DNA from 2 places in the Anaerobranca gottschalkii DSM 13577 genome. Region 1 is predicted to be linked to the other one. Evidence: a T-box and tRNA genes for the amino acid it is inferred to sense, from the RefSeq annotation. Region 1 holds a T-box; the other holds one or more tRNA genes.
What was found. The T-box of region 1 lies ahead of leuS (leucine--tRNA ligase). A T-box ahead of a tRNA ligase gene usually reads a tRNA of that ligase, here a tRNA-Leu.
Positions count from the first base shown of each region.

Region 2: it has a tRNA-Leu gene. The T-box ahead of leuS (leucine--tRNA ligase) is inferred to sense a tRNA for this amino acid. The anticodon was not compared.

Region 1 is NZ_FOIF01000045.1:1,437-8,821, forward strand. Features, by position in the region: gene pdxR (MocR-like pyridoxine biosynthesis transcription factor PdxR) at 1-713, opposite strand, end outside; gene leuS (leucine--tRNA ligase) at 833-3,280, opposite strand; T-box leader at 3,343-3,561, opposite strand; gene typA (translational GTPase TypA) at 3,623-5,452, opposite strand; gene BMX60_RS09370 (sodium:solute symporter family protein) at 5,519-6,916, opposite strand; gene BMX60_RS09375 (NUDIX hydrolase) at 7,032-7,385, opposite strand, start outside.
Region 2 is NZ_FOIF01000006.1:35,982-43,366, forward strand. Features, by position in the region: gene BMX60_RS03140 (pseudouridine-5'-phosphate glycosidase) at 1-582, shown strand, start outside; gene yfmF (EF-P 5-aminopentanol modification-associated protein YfmF) at 601-1,869, shown strand; gene yfmH (EF-P 5-aminopentanol modification-associated protein YfmH) at 1,871-3,154, shown strand; tRNA gene BMX60_RS03155 (tRNA-Leu) at 3,180-3,265, shown strand; gene BMX60_RS12000 (hypothetical protein) at 3,324-3,485, opposite strand; gene BMX60_RS03160 (RNA polymerase sigma factor) at 3,665-4,243, shown strand; gene BMX60_RS03165 (hypothetical protein) at 4,281-4,763, shown strand; gene polA (DNA polymerase I) at 4,844-7,339, shown strand; gene mutM (DNA-formamidopyrimidine glycosylase) at 7,357-7,385, shown strand, end outside.

The sequences.
Region 1 (7,385 bases):
TAGATAAATTTGGGTTTATACTTTTTTAATTCTTTTTCTAATATAACGAGGTCAATTCCTTTTTCTCTAATAGGGATACCGATGACTTTAGCACCTCTAGAAGAGAAAGTAGCTATTGCCCCAGGATAACAAGGCTCTTCCGTAAAAACATAGTCTCCTTCTTGTAACAGGGTTTTAGCTATAACATCAAGGCCTTGTTGACCACCAGTAATTACATGGATGTAGTGATGGGATACTTTTATCTTATATTCAGTTAATAAGCTTTGTAAACTTTGCCTTAAGGGTAGATAACCTTCGGATTCTTGATAATTGAAGGCAAAACCTCCATCCCTTTCCAACACTTCGTTTAATAAATTCTTAAATGTTTTTACAGGGAAAAAGAGGGGGGATGGGGAGGAGGAAGAAAGGTCGTATTTAATATTATGGGGTGAAGAACTTTCAGTAAAATCTTCATTGGTATTTGCTAAATTATTATCAGCAATTACATAAGTTCCACCACCTGAAATTGTATAAACATATCCTTCCCTTTCTAAACTCTTATAACAGTTTACTACTGTAACTGGATTAACATCTAACTTATTTGCTAATTTTCTAATAGAAGGTAATTTATAATGGTGAGGTAAAACCCCAGTTATGATCAGATGTTTAATATGTTCTTGTAATTCTTTATACTTACTTTTTTTGCCACTAAATGTAATCAGGAATTGATCCATAATTAATCCCACCTTTAAATTGTATCCATACGGTTTTAGCATAACTTATTTTAAAATTTTTGTAAATATAGATTAAAAAAGAAGAAGGGGGTGAGGGGTACCCTTCTTCTTTTTAGAGATTATGAAACTACTATATTGATGATTTTTCCTTTAATAACAATTACCTTTCTGATAGTTTTTCCATCTATATAACCTTTTACTTTTTCATCTTCTAGTGCTAGTTTTTCAATAGTTTTTTCATCAGCTCCGGAATCTACTTCAATTTTACCCCTAACTTTACCATTGATTTGGACTGCTAGTTCAATAGTATCTTTTATTAAGGCTTTAGGGTCATACTCTGGCCATTTTTGGTTAAATACTGAGTATTCTTGACCTAATTTTTCCCAAAGTTCTTCACTAAAGTGGGGGGCAAAGGGAGCTAAGATAGTAACAAATTTTTTCAATGTGGTTTCTAAGAAAGTTAAATTGATTTTATCCACCGATGAAGTATAACTATATAAAGAGTTAACTAATTCCATCATCCTTGCAATAGAGGTGTTGAATTGGAATTTATCGGCATCTTGCCCTACTGATTTGATGGTATAATTGAGGACATAATTAAGTTCTTTTTCTTCTTTATCAAAGGAGTCTTTAGTTTCCCCAGAATTTTTTAATTCTATAAACTTATCAATGAATCTTTCAATTCTATCAAAGAATCGGGCTATTGCTTTTATACCATCATCATTCCAGGGACCACCTTCAGTGTAAGCGAAACCAAACATTAGATACATTCTAAAAACATCTGATCCATAGGTTTCAATATAGCCATCAGGGGAGATAACATTACCTTTGGATTTACTCATCCTATTTCCATCAGGTCCTAAAATTATTCCTTGATGTACCAAAGAAATAAAGGGTTCATCAAAATCTATATACCCCATATCCCTTAATGCTTTATGGATGAAGCGGGCATAGAGTAGGTGCATACAGGCATGTTCAGGACCTCCAACATATTTATCTACAGGTCCCATTTTATTAAGCCATTCTTTATTAAAAGGTTCTTTTTCATTTTTGTTATCAGGATATCTCAGATAATACCAGCTAGAATCTACAAAGGTATCTAGAGTATCTGTTTCCCTTTTAGCAGCTTTACCACAGGTAGGGCAGGTAGTATTGATAAAACCTTGATGTTTTGCTAATGGTGATTTACCATCGGGGGTGAAATCTACATCATAGGGTAATAAAACCGGTAGTTGATCTTCTGGTACTGGTACGATACCACAAGAATCACAGTAAATTATTGGAATTGGTGCACCCCAATACCTTTGTCTAGAAACTAACCAATCCCTTAAGCGATAGTTAATTCTAAATTCACCGAGATCTTTAGTCTTTAAGAAGCTTACAATAGCTTTTTTACCTTCTTCCCAATCTAAACCATTAAATTGGTCACTGTTAACTAATGTTCCCGGTCCAGTATAGGGAAGGTCATCATTTTCATCATAACCCTTTATAACCCTTACAATTGGTAGTTGATACTTAGTTGCAAATTCAAAATCCCTTTCATCATGGCCAGGTACTGCCATAACTGCACCGGTACCGTAGGTAGCTAATACGTAGTCTCCTATCCAAATAGGAACTTCTTTACCAGTTATAGGATGGATTGCATAACTTCCGGTAAATACCCCTGTTTTTTCATGGGTAGTAGCTAACCTGTCAATTTCATTGAGTTTTTTGGTTTTTTCTTGATATTCTTCTACTAGTTCTTTGTATTCAGGTGTTGTAATTTTATCTACTAGAGGATTTTCTGGAGCTAAGACTACATAGGTTACTCCAAAGAGGGTATCTGGCCTTGTAGTAAATACTTCGAAAGTTTCTTCACTACCTTTAATTTTAAAAGTAATCTGAGCTCCTTCCGATTTCCCAATCCAATTCTTTTGCATCAACTTAGTTTTCTCAGGCCAATCTAATCCATCTAGTTTTTCTAGTAGCTCTTCAGCATAATCTGTAATTTTGAAAAACCATTGGGTTAGATTTTTCTTTGTTACCTCTGAATTACACCTTTCACATAAACCATTAACAACTTGTTCGTTAGCTAAAACTGTATTACAATCTGGACACCAGTTTACAGGAGCTTCTTTTCGATAAGCTAAACCTTTCTCATATAGTTTTAAGAAAATCCATTGGGTCCACTTATAATAATCGGGGTTACATGTGATGATTTCATAATCCCAATCAAACATTGCCCCCATATTTTTTAATTGGATTTCCATTGTTCGGATATTTTCTAAAGTGGAATCTTGTGGGTGAATACCGGTTTTAATAGCATAATTTTCTGCAGGGAGTCCAAAGGCATCAAAGCCCATAGGTTGAAATACTTCAAATCCCTGTAATCTTTTTAAACGGGCCCAGGAATCCGTTACCCCATAGTTGTACCAATGGCCAACATGTAGTTTACTGCCAGAGGGGTAGGAGAACATTTCTAAACAATACAGTTTTTTATCAACCCTATCTTTGTTGAATTTATAAAGTTTTGTTTCTTCCCATTTCTTTTGCCACTTTTGATCAATATGTACTCCGTATTTAGACATGTTTTGTTCACTCCTTTATAAAATATTTTGGTATATGTAAATAAAAAACCTTTCATCTCTAATATAGAGACGAAAGGATATTTCCGTGGTACCACTCTATTTGGATATATTTAATATATATCCCACTCATAAACCTATAACGGGGTTAACCGCAATCCCTTACTTAAGGTTCAGGGATTGATCTCAGGGACGAGTTCAGCTTATTTGATACACCCTTTTCCACCAACTAGGGCTCTCTTTAGTATCATGATAAACTTACTACTTCCCGTCTTAGAATTTATCAATATTTGTTGTTAATATATTATAAATATTTTTTATTATTAAGTCAAGGTTTTTAGGAATTTATTTTTCTGAAGCTTCTTGACGGGCTTTCCATTCCCTTAATCTCAGTTTTGCATCTAGTTGTTTTTTTCTGAGGCGGATGGATTTTGGAGTCACTTCTACTAGTTCATCCTCTGCAATAAATTCTAAGGCTTGTTCTAAACTTAACTGAGTATAAGGTGTTAATTGAATGGCATCATCGGAACCACTAGCCCTAATATTTGTCAATTGTTTCTTTTTGCAAACATTGACATCTATATCGTTGGCTTTTGCATTTTCACCAACTACCATACCGGCGTAGACTTTGGTTTGGGGAGGAATAAACAATCTTCCTCTAGCTTGAGCTTGATATAAACCATAGGGAGTGGATTCACCGGTTTCCGATGCCACCAATGATCCTCTAGTTCTATAACTAATTTCCCCTTTATATGGTTCATAACCTTCAAAAATATGGCTTATAATTCCATTACCTTTTGTATCAGTTAATAATTCAGAGCGATACCCTATTAAGCCCCTAGCTGGTACTAAAAATTCAAGCCTTACCTGTTCAGGTGAAAGGTTTACCATATCTAACATAACACCTTTTCTTCTACCTAACTTCTCAATAACAGTTCCACTAAATTCTTGGGGAACATCGATAGTAACTTTTTCTATTGGCTCATGTTTTACACCATCTATTTCTTTAAAGATTACTTGAGGTTTACTTACTTGAAATTCGTAACCTTCCCGTCGCATAGTTTCAATTAGAATGGAAAGATGAAGTTCTCCACGGCCTTTAACTTCAAAACTATCTGTTTGATCGGTTTCTTCAACCCGTAAACTTACATTGGTTTCCAGTTCTTTTAAAAGTCTTTCCCGAAGGTGGCGGGAAGTTACAAATTTTCCTTCTAAACCTGCGAAAGGACTGTTGTTTACTGAAAAGGTCATAGAAATAGTTGGTTCATCTATTTTAATAAAGGGAAGGGGTTGGGGATTTTCTAAATCAGCCACTGTTTCCCCAATATTTATTGGTTGAAGTCCACTTATTGCATAAATATCTCCAAATCTAGCTTCTTGTACTTCTACTTTATTGAGGCCTTGATAAGTGTATATTTTGCCAATTTTTTGTTGGGTATTACAATTGGGAGAACACACAGTTACAGCTTGACCAGGTTTTAAAATACCATTGACTAATTTTCCTACAGCTATTCGGCCCACAAATTCATTATACTCAATAGATGTTACCATCAATTGTAGTGGACTTTCTTCCCCTTGGGGAGGATTGACTATATCTATTAACAAATCAAATAAAGGTTTTAAATCAGTACCTTTTTTATGGGGATCTAAAGATGCCCAGCCTTCAACGGCACTGCAATATATAACTGGGAATTCTAATTGATCTTCATCGGCATCTAAACTTATAAATAAATCTAGGACCTCATCCACAACTTCCAATGGTCTGGCTCCTGGCCTATCCACTTTATTAACTACTACTATTGGCTTTAAATTTAAATCTAAAGCTTTTTTTAACACAAATTTTGTTTGGGGCATAGGTCCTTCAAAGGCATCAACTACTAACAAGATGTTATCAACCATCTTTAACGTTCTTTCTACTTCTCCGCCGAAATCAGCGTGTCCAGGAGTATCTACGATATTGATTTTAACTCCGTTATAAAAGATGGAAGTGTTTTTGGCTAGTATCGTAATACCCCTTTCCCTTTCTAAACTGTTAGAATCCATAATCCGTTCTGCTACCTGCTGATTTTCTCTAAAAACACCACTTTGTTTGAGCAAACAATCTACTAAAGTTGTTTTTCCATGATCTACGTGGGCAACTATAGCGACATTCCTAATATCTTCTCTAATATTCATAGCTTCAATCCTTTCCATGAAGAGTACAACAGATAAAATTATATAGGATTTTTAGAGATTTGCAAGTTATCCTGAAAAATTATTTCTACTTGTAGGACTTGAGATAGGTAATATAGAAATTATAATATAGACAGTTAATGAAATCAATGAAGAATAAATAACAACAGGTATATCTTTAAATCTTATAATCTCAGTTAATCCTAATAGGGCCGTGGTAGCACCTATTAACATTCCCCCTAAAGCCCCATATTTATTACCATTTTTCCAAATAAGGCCCCCAATAACAGGGATAAAAACACCTGCTGTATACATAGTATAGGCATAGATCAATGCTGATATTATGCTAGGTAAGAGTAGGGCAATCAATAAAGAAATTAAACCTATTGCAAGGGTAGAAAAGCTGGAATATCTAACTAATTTTTTGTCATTTAGGTCTCCTTTGTTAAACTTTAAAAATAAATCATTAATTAAGTGGGAGGTACCAGCACATAAAAGGGAATCCGCTGTAGACATTACAGCTGCCATAATAGATGCTAAAACAATTCCTCCTAATATTGGAGGAAAAACTTCAATTACCAACAATGGTATAGCTGCTCTAGGATTCTCTAAGTTTGGAAATAAAATTTGGGAAACCATACCAGCTAATACTGGAAAAAAAGAAACTATTATTAATAGTATTCCAGCAGCTATACTGGAACTTTGGGCGGTTTCTTTATTATTAGCGGAAAATAGCCTCTGAATAAAATCTTGTCCGATAAGGGTGTACATTACAGTAGGCAAAAGAATCCAAGTTATTGAACTAATACCTATGCTTGTTATATCTAAATAACTGTTATCTTGAAAATGTTGTACAAGGGAGGAAAAACCATCAATTTTTATTAACGCTAAAATTGCTCCTAAAATAATTCCTCCTCCAGCGATAATTATTTGAACAAAATCAGTAATAGTTACACCCCACATACCTGATATAGCCGTGTAAATGATAAATATTAATGTGGCAAAAATTGCCCCTGTCAAAGGATTAAAACCTAAGATTACCATAATTCCTTCGGCAGCCTTTACTTGGGCTGCTAAAATACCAATAATTGCTGTTAGTGAAAGTATTGCTGTTATATATTTTATAGAACTGGAATTATATCTCTTTTCTAAGTAGTCAGAAATAGTTGTTAAAGATAAAGCCCTTAACTTTGAAGCAAAAAATAAACCTAAAAGGATTAATCCTATACCTGTAGATAATCCATACCAAATACCAGCTAATCCTGTTAAATATCCTTGTTCTCCACTTCCAAGAATAAATCCTCCACCTAAGTGGGTAGCCGCTAAAGTAGAAGTACATAAAATAAAACCTAAAGATCTTCCCGCCAATAAAAAATCTGATAATGTTTTAATTTTTTTTGAATAAAATACGCCAAATAGAAACATAGCACTTAAGTAAAATAACATGATAAATTTAATAAGATTCATAAAAAAACCTCCTAACAAGATAATTTTACTTTAATAATTTAACACTTTAATATATTAAAGTAAAATCCTTTTTAGGAGTATTTTGGGTAAAATAGGTTGTATTTTTAGAATTACACTAAAAATACTTCAACTTTCTTTCTTTTTCTAAAAAATTCTTTGTTTTTAAAAGGGAAACCACCGAAAGGGAATGGATGATTTTTTCTTCAGCTATTAATTTATCTAGTTCCTTTAAAGGAACTTCTACTATTTGAATATCTTCTGTATCGTCTAACTTTTGAACTGCTACCTTTTCACAGTCGGTGAATAAGAAAATATGGCATAGGTTATTTTGAATTGCTGGATTTGGAGCTACTTTTCCTAAAGAAATTATTTTTCCTTTGTATCCCGTTTCTTCTAATAATTCCCGCTGGGCAGTTTGTTCAGGTTCTTCTCCCGGATCAACTACTCCACCAGGTGTTTCTAAAGTATA
Region 2 (7,385 bases), on a different contig from region 1:
GGAACAATGATTGTAGCAGCTATGGCGGGGATAAAAGTTTTTGCTACAGGGGGTATAGGTGGTGTCCATATCGAAGGGGAAAACACCATGGATATATCTGCCGATTTAACAGAATTAGGTCAAACGAATGTAGCGGTGGTTTGTGCAGGGGTAAAATCTATTTTAGATATCGGCAGAACTTTAGAATACCTTGAAACCTTAGGTGTTCCCGTTATTACTTATAAATCCAGTGAATTTCCTGCCTTTTTTAGTTCTAAAAGTGGATATTCCTCTCCACTTACTACCGATAAAATAGAAGATATTGCTCAAACCATTAAGACAAAATACCACTTAGGGTTAAAAGGTGGGGTAGTTATAGCAAATCCAATTCCTGAAGAATTTGATTTTGATGGAGAAATTATCGGGAAGGCTATTAGGGAAGCTTTAAGTGAATGTAAAGAAAAAAATATAACAGGAAAAGAAGTTACACCCTTTTTACTTCAAAAAATTGTAGATATAACAGGTGGTAAAAGTTTAGAATCTAACATTGCCTTAGTGAAAAATAATGCTAAATTGGCAGCTCAAATAGCAAAACTGCTTTAGTAACAGGAGGTAAAAATAATGGAAAATATCTTCCAAAGGGAAGTAATTTCAGAGGGGATTAATCTTTATCTGTATCAAACGGAAAAGTATAAAACTGTGGCCTTTCGAGTTTTTCTTTACAACAAAGCCGATGAAGATATTACAAAAACAGCCTTAATTCCCTTTGTTTTAGCTAGGGGAACGGAAAATTATCGGGATAATTTAACAATAAGGAGAAATTTAGCCCATTTATATGGTGCCCAGTTAGCCAGTGGTGTTACTAGGCGTGGTGATGCTATTTTATTAGATTTTAGATTGGAAATGGTCAATCCTAAATTTGTGGAAGAAAAAAATTATTTAGTAAAGGGATTAGATATATTAAAAGAAGTAATTTTTAATCCTTTAACAATAGATGAAGGATTTAATCCCCTTTATGTAGACGGGGAAAAAGAAAATATTAAAAATAGGATCTTAGCGGTATTAAATGATAAAGGAAGATATGCCTTCGAACGGGCAGTGCAGTTAATGTGTCCTAACGATCCTTATCGCTTTTTTAAGTATGGTAAATTAGAAGATTTACCTGGAATTAATCCTAAAAACCTTTATCAAAAATATAGAGGGATTGTGGAAAATTGTCCTATAGATATTTTTGTGGTGGGAGATTTTGAAAAAGAAGAGCTAATCGGAATTATTAAAGAGAAATTTAATTATCCTAGAAAAGGGGTACAGAGGATAGAAAAACCGAAAAGGGTAGAATTTCTAGGATATAAAGAAGAAGTAGAGGAAATGGAAGTGAACCAAGGGAAATTGGTAATGGGTTTGAAAACCCCGATTACCCTAGAACATCCTTTATACCCTGCCCTATTGATGTACAATGGTATATTAGGGGCCTATCCCCATTCCAAATTATTTAAAAATGTCAGAGAAAATGCCAGCTTAGCCTATTATGCCGGTTCTAACTTAGAAAGTTTAAAAGGATTAGTATTTATCTTTGCAGGGATTGAACCTAAAACCTACCACCAAACTGTCGAAATAATTAAAGGACAGTTAGAGGATATGAAAAATGGTAATATTTCAGAAAAAGAATTCCAGTACACATACGTAAGTTTAGAGAATGGTTTATTGGAAACCTATGATGAAGTTGGTGGCCAGATAGGGTACTTTGTAGATGGGAAATTAGTAGGTAAAACAATAACGATACCGGATTTGCTTGAAAAGTTAAAAAGGGTAAAGGTAGAGGATGTAGTGGAAGTTGCAAAAAGTGTGGAACTAGAGTTGATTTATTTCCTTAAGGGAAAGGGTGATTAAAATGGCTGTCCAAACCTTAGAATTTAAAGAGGTACAAGAAAAAGGTTATAAATGGGAAATGGATAATGGCCTAACGGTATTTTACCTTCCTAAACCTAAATTTAAAAAAACCTTTGGGGTTTTTGCCACTAACTATGGGGCAGTGGATTTTGCTGAAGATAACTTTCCACCGGGAATTGCCCACTTTTTAGAACATAAGTTATTTGAAGAACCCCATGGTAATATAGAAGAGGAATTTGCTAAATTAGGGGTTACCGTTAACGCCTTTACTACCCATATCCATACTTGCTACTTCTTTTCTGCTACAGGGAATTTCTATCCCGCCCTTGAACTGTTATTAAACTTTGTTCAAGCTCCCCATTTTACAGAGGAAAATGTTAAAAAAGAACAAGGGATTATTACCCAAGAAATAGAAATGTATCGGGATGATCCTACTTGGGTCGTTTACTTAAATCTCTTAAAAGCCCTTTATCCTAATCATCCAGTAAGTAAAGATATTGCAGGGACCGTTGATGATATTATGAAAATAACTCCAGAAATGTTATATAATTGTTATAACAAGTTTTACAATCCCCGTAATATGGTGTTGTTGGTGGCAGGGGACTTAGATCTAAATAAATTAAGGGAATTTATCGAAGAAAATCAAAAGGAAAAAGGATTTGGTGAGAAATACAAATACATCCGAAGTATACCCTATGATCCCTTTATCCCAAATAAAAAATTGGTGGAAGAAAAAATGGAAGTAGCTAGACCTATACTTTGTTTAGGATTTAAAGACAAAGATGTCGGACAAAAGGGAAAAGATCTATTTAAAAAGGAAATTGCTACACTATTGTTAATGGAAACTATTTTAGGTAGGGGATCTAAACTATATAATAGCTTATATGATGAAGGGATAATAGACAGTAGTTTCGGTGTGGAGTACACCGCTGAAGACGGCTTTGGACATACGATTTTATCTTTAGAAACCGATGATCCCCAAGGCTTTGTTGAAAGGTTGGAATTAGAAATTGAGAAAATCAAAGAACAGGGTCTAGATAAAGAAGAGTTTTTGTTAAATAAAAGAAAATTAGAGGGTCTTAATTTAATGGAATTAAATTCTATGGAAAATGTAGTATTAGGTTTTATGGGAGATTATTTTAGAGATTGTAATTATTTTGATAGGGTAGAGGCAATCAGGGAAGTTACCTTTGAAGATGTTCAACAAAGATTAGTAGAACATTTAGATTTTAAAATGAGTGCTATTTCAATAATTAACAATGGCATCTTGACAAAGAAAGGGTAAATATGATAATATAAATTTTGCAAGTGCCGAAGTGGCGGAATTGGCAGACGCACTTGACTCAAAATCAAGCGGCCACAAACCGTGCCGGTTCGAGTCCGGCCTTCGGCACCAATAAAATCTACAGAAAGGTTAAAGGGTTTGCATTTGCAAACCCTTTTTTGTAACTGTACTACCAAGTGTGTTGACAATCTTTGCATTTATATTCTTTTTCTAAGCTTCCTCTAAAATAGAAACCGAAAATTCCATGGACATTTTCTTTTGCTTCAAGTTTTTCAACGGATGTACTTTGGCATTTAGGGCATTGGATGTTATTCTCAGTTTTAACTTCCATAAAAATTCCCCCTTAATTAGAAGTTTGTATATATATTATATACAAAAATTTAGAAAATTAAAACAAAAATTTGTAATATTTGTAGGAACAAAATTACAAGATTTATCGTCTAATTATTATCTAATTATGGGGTTTTTTAAGTAATATAAAGTAAATTGGTTTACAGGAGGTTCTAAAGAGTGGATCCTTTATTAGAGAAAAAAATAGTTGAAGGCCTTAAAAAAGGTGAACTTTCCAGTTTTGAAGAGTTTGTTAAATATTATCAAAGGGATATATATAATATTGCCCTTAGATTTTTAAATAATGAACAGGACGCCCTAGATGTTACACAGGAAATTTTTTTAAAGGTATTAAAGAAGATAGATTCTTTTCAAGGTAATAGTAAACTTTCTACTTGGTTATATAGAATAACTATTAATTATTGCAAGGATTATGTAAAAAAATACTATAAACATACCAATTTATATATAGATAAAGGAATAGATGGGGAAGAAGGAGAAATTTATTACCAACTACCCAGTGATGAAGGAGAGCCTTCTATGGTTTTAGAAGAAAAACTAAAGAAAGAGGCTTTGTATAAATGTATAGAACTATTGGAACCTGAATTCAAAGAGGTAATAATTTTAAAATATATTAACCAATTATCCTATGGAGAGATGGGAGAAATTTTAAACATTCCCGAAGGAACTGTAAAATCTAGATTACATCGGGGAAGATTAAATTTAGCAAAACTTTTAAAAGAACGGGAACTTTTATAACCAAATTTTCGTCTAAATTTTAAAAGGTGGTGATACCATGGAATATAAAGATTGGGATGAGTTAAAAAAGGTTGATCAGATGTTAAAAAATATGGAAAAGGTAGAAGTGCCTATAGATTTAACTGCAAGAATAGTTAAAAGGGCAAAGGAACAAGGACTTATCGATAAAAAACCTAAGAAAAGAACTTTCTCAACCCTTGTATCTCCTATATCAAGATTGTCTAAAATTTCTTTAACTGCTGCTTGTATATTATATCTAATATTATCTATAAATTTACTAGGTTTAAATTTCTGGGGACCTACTACTGTTTTGGAAAAATCAGGACAGTATGAAATTGCTAGAAAAAATTTAGCCATTGATGGGGTAGAAGATTACTCACAAATAGAATCTGAAATAGAGAATACCAATATTGTAACTAAAGAAAAGGATGTAGATACTAATATAATTATTTTTCTTTTAGCTACGGGACTTTCTATACCTTATTTAATAGAAGTAATAAAAATAAAGAAAAACCTTTAAAAGTTCATCGGCTTTTAAAGGTTTTCTTCTGTTTTTGGTGTATAATATACATATAGCTATGGGTTTAAGGAGAGTGAAAAATGATGAAAAAAGCGGTAATAATTGATGGTAATAGTTTAATATACAGGGCCTTTTTTGCCTTGCCATTATTACAAACATCTAAAGGTGAATATACCAATGGACTTTATGGTTTTACAACTATGTTATTTAAAGTTATAGAAGAAGAAAAACCAGATTATATCGCTGTGGCTTTAGATAAAGGTAAGAAAAATTTTAGACATGAAACCTTTCCTGAATACAAAGGTCATCGTCCCAAAATGCCTGTAGAACTTATAGGACAATTTAAGTTACTTAAAGAAATGCTAGAACTGATGAAAATTAATTATTTTGAATTAGATAACTATGAAGCCGATGATATCATAGGCACCTTTGCCCAAAGGGCAAAAGAACAAGGTTACTATACCCTTATAGTCAGTGGTGATAGAGATGTTTTACAGCTAGTAGACCAAAATGTCGATGTAATGTTAACTAAAAAAGGAATTAGCCAAACTATAAAGTATGACGAGAAAAGTTTAGAAAAGGAATTTGGTATTTCTTCTAAAATGTTAATTGATGTAAAGGCACTTATGGGTGATACTTCTGACAACATTCCAGGTGTTAAAGGAGTAGGGGAAAAAACAGCTCTTAAACTAATTCAAACCTTTGGCTCTTTAACAGAAGTCTATAATAACCTTGATAAAGCAGGGGGACCTAAATTAAGGGAAAACTTAGAGAAAGATAAAGAAATGGCCTTTATTAGCCAAAAATTAGCTAAAATCAAATTAGATGTACCTTTAGATTTTGAATTTAACAACTTAACCCTTAAAGACTTTGACCAAGGTTTATTAGCTTTTTTTAGAAGGGTAGAATTTAATAGTTTAATTCCAAAAATTAATATTTTAGTTGATGAACAGGAAAATGATTTTGAAGTAAAAGAAGGCAAACTAAATATTAAAGAATTGTTAGGTAATGAGTATGGGATTCTTTGGCAAGGAGATATCCTCTATATTGGTAGTTATGATGAATTTTACAAAACCACTGACTTTGAAAAGATAAAAGAAATACTTGAAAATGAGGAAGTTAAAAAAATCTGTTTTGATTATAAAAATCTATTACATAAATCTAAAGAAAGTGGCATTGAAGTAAAAGGGGTAATTTTTGATACTCTATTAGCCGCTTATCTTCTAGAGCCAGATAAAAGTAGTTATTCTATCGAGGATTTAGCCCAAAATTACTTAAATTTTTCCTTAAATAGTGAAGATTTTGAAAGAAAAGCTAGTTTGTTACCTATAATCTATCTTGAACAACGGAATCGAATTGAGGCTATGGGTGGAGAATTTTTGCTATATCAAATAGAAATGCCTTTAAGTAAAGTATTATGTGATATGGAACGGGAAGGAATTCATGTAGATAAAGATTATTTAGAAAAGTTAAGTAAAGAGTTTGATGAGCAATTGGGGATATTACAAGAAAAAATCTGGAGTTATTCTAAAGAAAAATTTAACATAAATTCACCTAAACAATTGGGAACAGTGTTATTTGAAGAGTTAAACCTTCCCCCCCTTAAAAAAACTAAGACCGGATACTCTACAGATGTTACGGTGTTAGAGGGGCTTAAAGAAGCTCATCCTATTATTGATTATTTATTACAATATAGAACTTTGGCGAAATTAAAATCTACCTATGCCGATGGTTTAATAGCTTTAATAAAAGAAGATGGCAAACTTCACACTACCTTTAACCAGACTATAACAGCAACAGGAAGACTTTCTAGTACAGAACCTAATTTACAAAATATACCAATAAGGTTGGAGGAAGGGAAAAAAATCCGAAAAGCCTTTATTGCCCCTGAAGGCTATACGTTACTTTCCTTTGATTACTCCCAAATTGAGCTGAGGATTTTAGCCCATATGTCAGGGGATAGTAATTTAATTGAAGGTTTTTTAAAGGGACAGGATGTCCACCAAAGAACTGCTTCTGAGGTTTTTGGTGTTCCATTAGCACAGGTAACTGAACAACAGCGTAGACATGCAAAGGCCGTTAACTTTGGAATAGTTTATGGAATGAGTGATTTTGGATTAGCCCAAAGCCTTTCTATCCCGAGAAAAGAGGCTAAAGATTATATCGAAAGGTATTTCCAACGCTATCAAGGTGTAAAAAGATTTATTGATTCTACAATATCCCTTTGTAAAGAAAAGGGTTATGTGGAAACATTATTTAACAGGAGAAGGTATATCCATGAAATAAATAGCTCTAACTTTAATAGAAGGTCCTTTGCAGAAAGGGCAGCTATCAATACCCCTATACAAGGAACAGCTGCAGATATAATTAAAAAGGCCATGGTAGATATCTATAACAGTAAACCTAATGCTAAAATGTTACTACAAGTTCATGATGAACTGGTGTTTTTAGTGGAAAACTCAAAGGTTAATGAAGTGATTCCAAAGATTAAAGAAATAATGGAAAATACCATTAAACTAGCAGTTCCATTAACAGTAGATTACAAGATAGGTAGGAATTGGATGGAAATGGAGTAAATTTGGAGGTAGAAAAAATGCCAGAGTTACCAGAAGTGGAAACAAT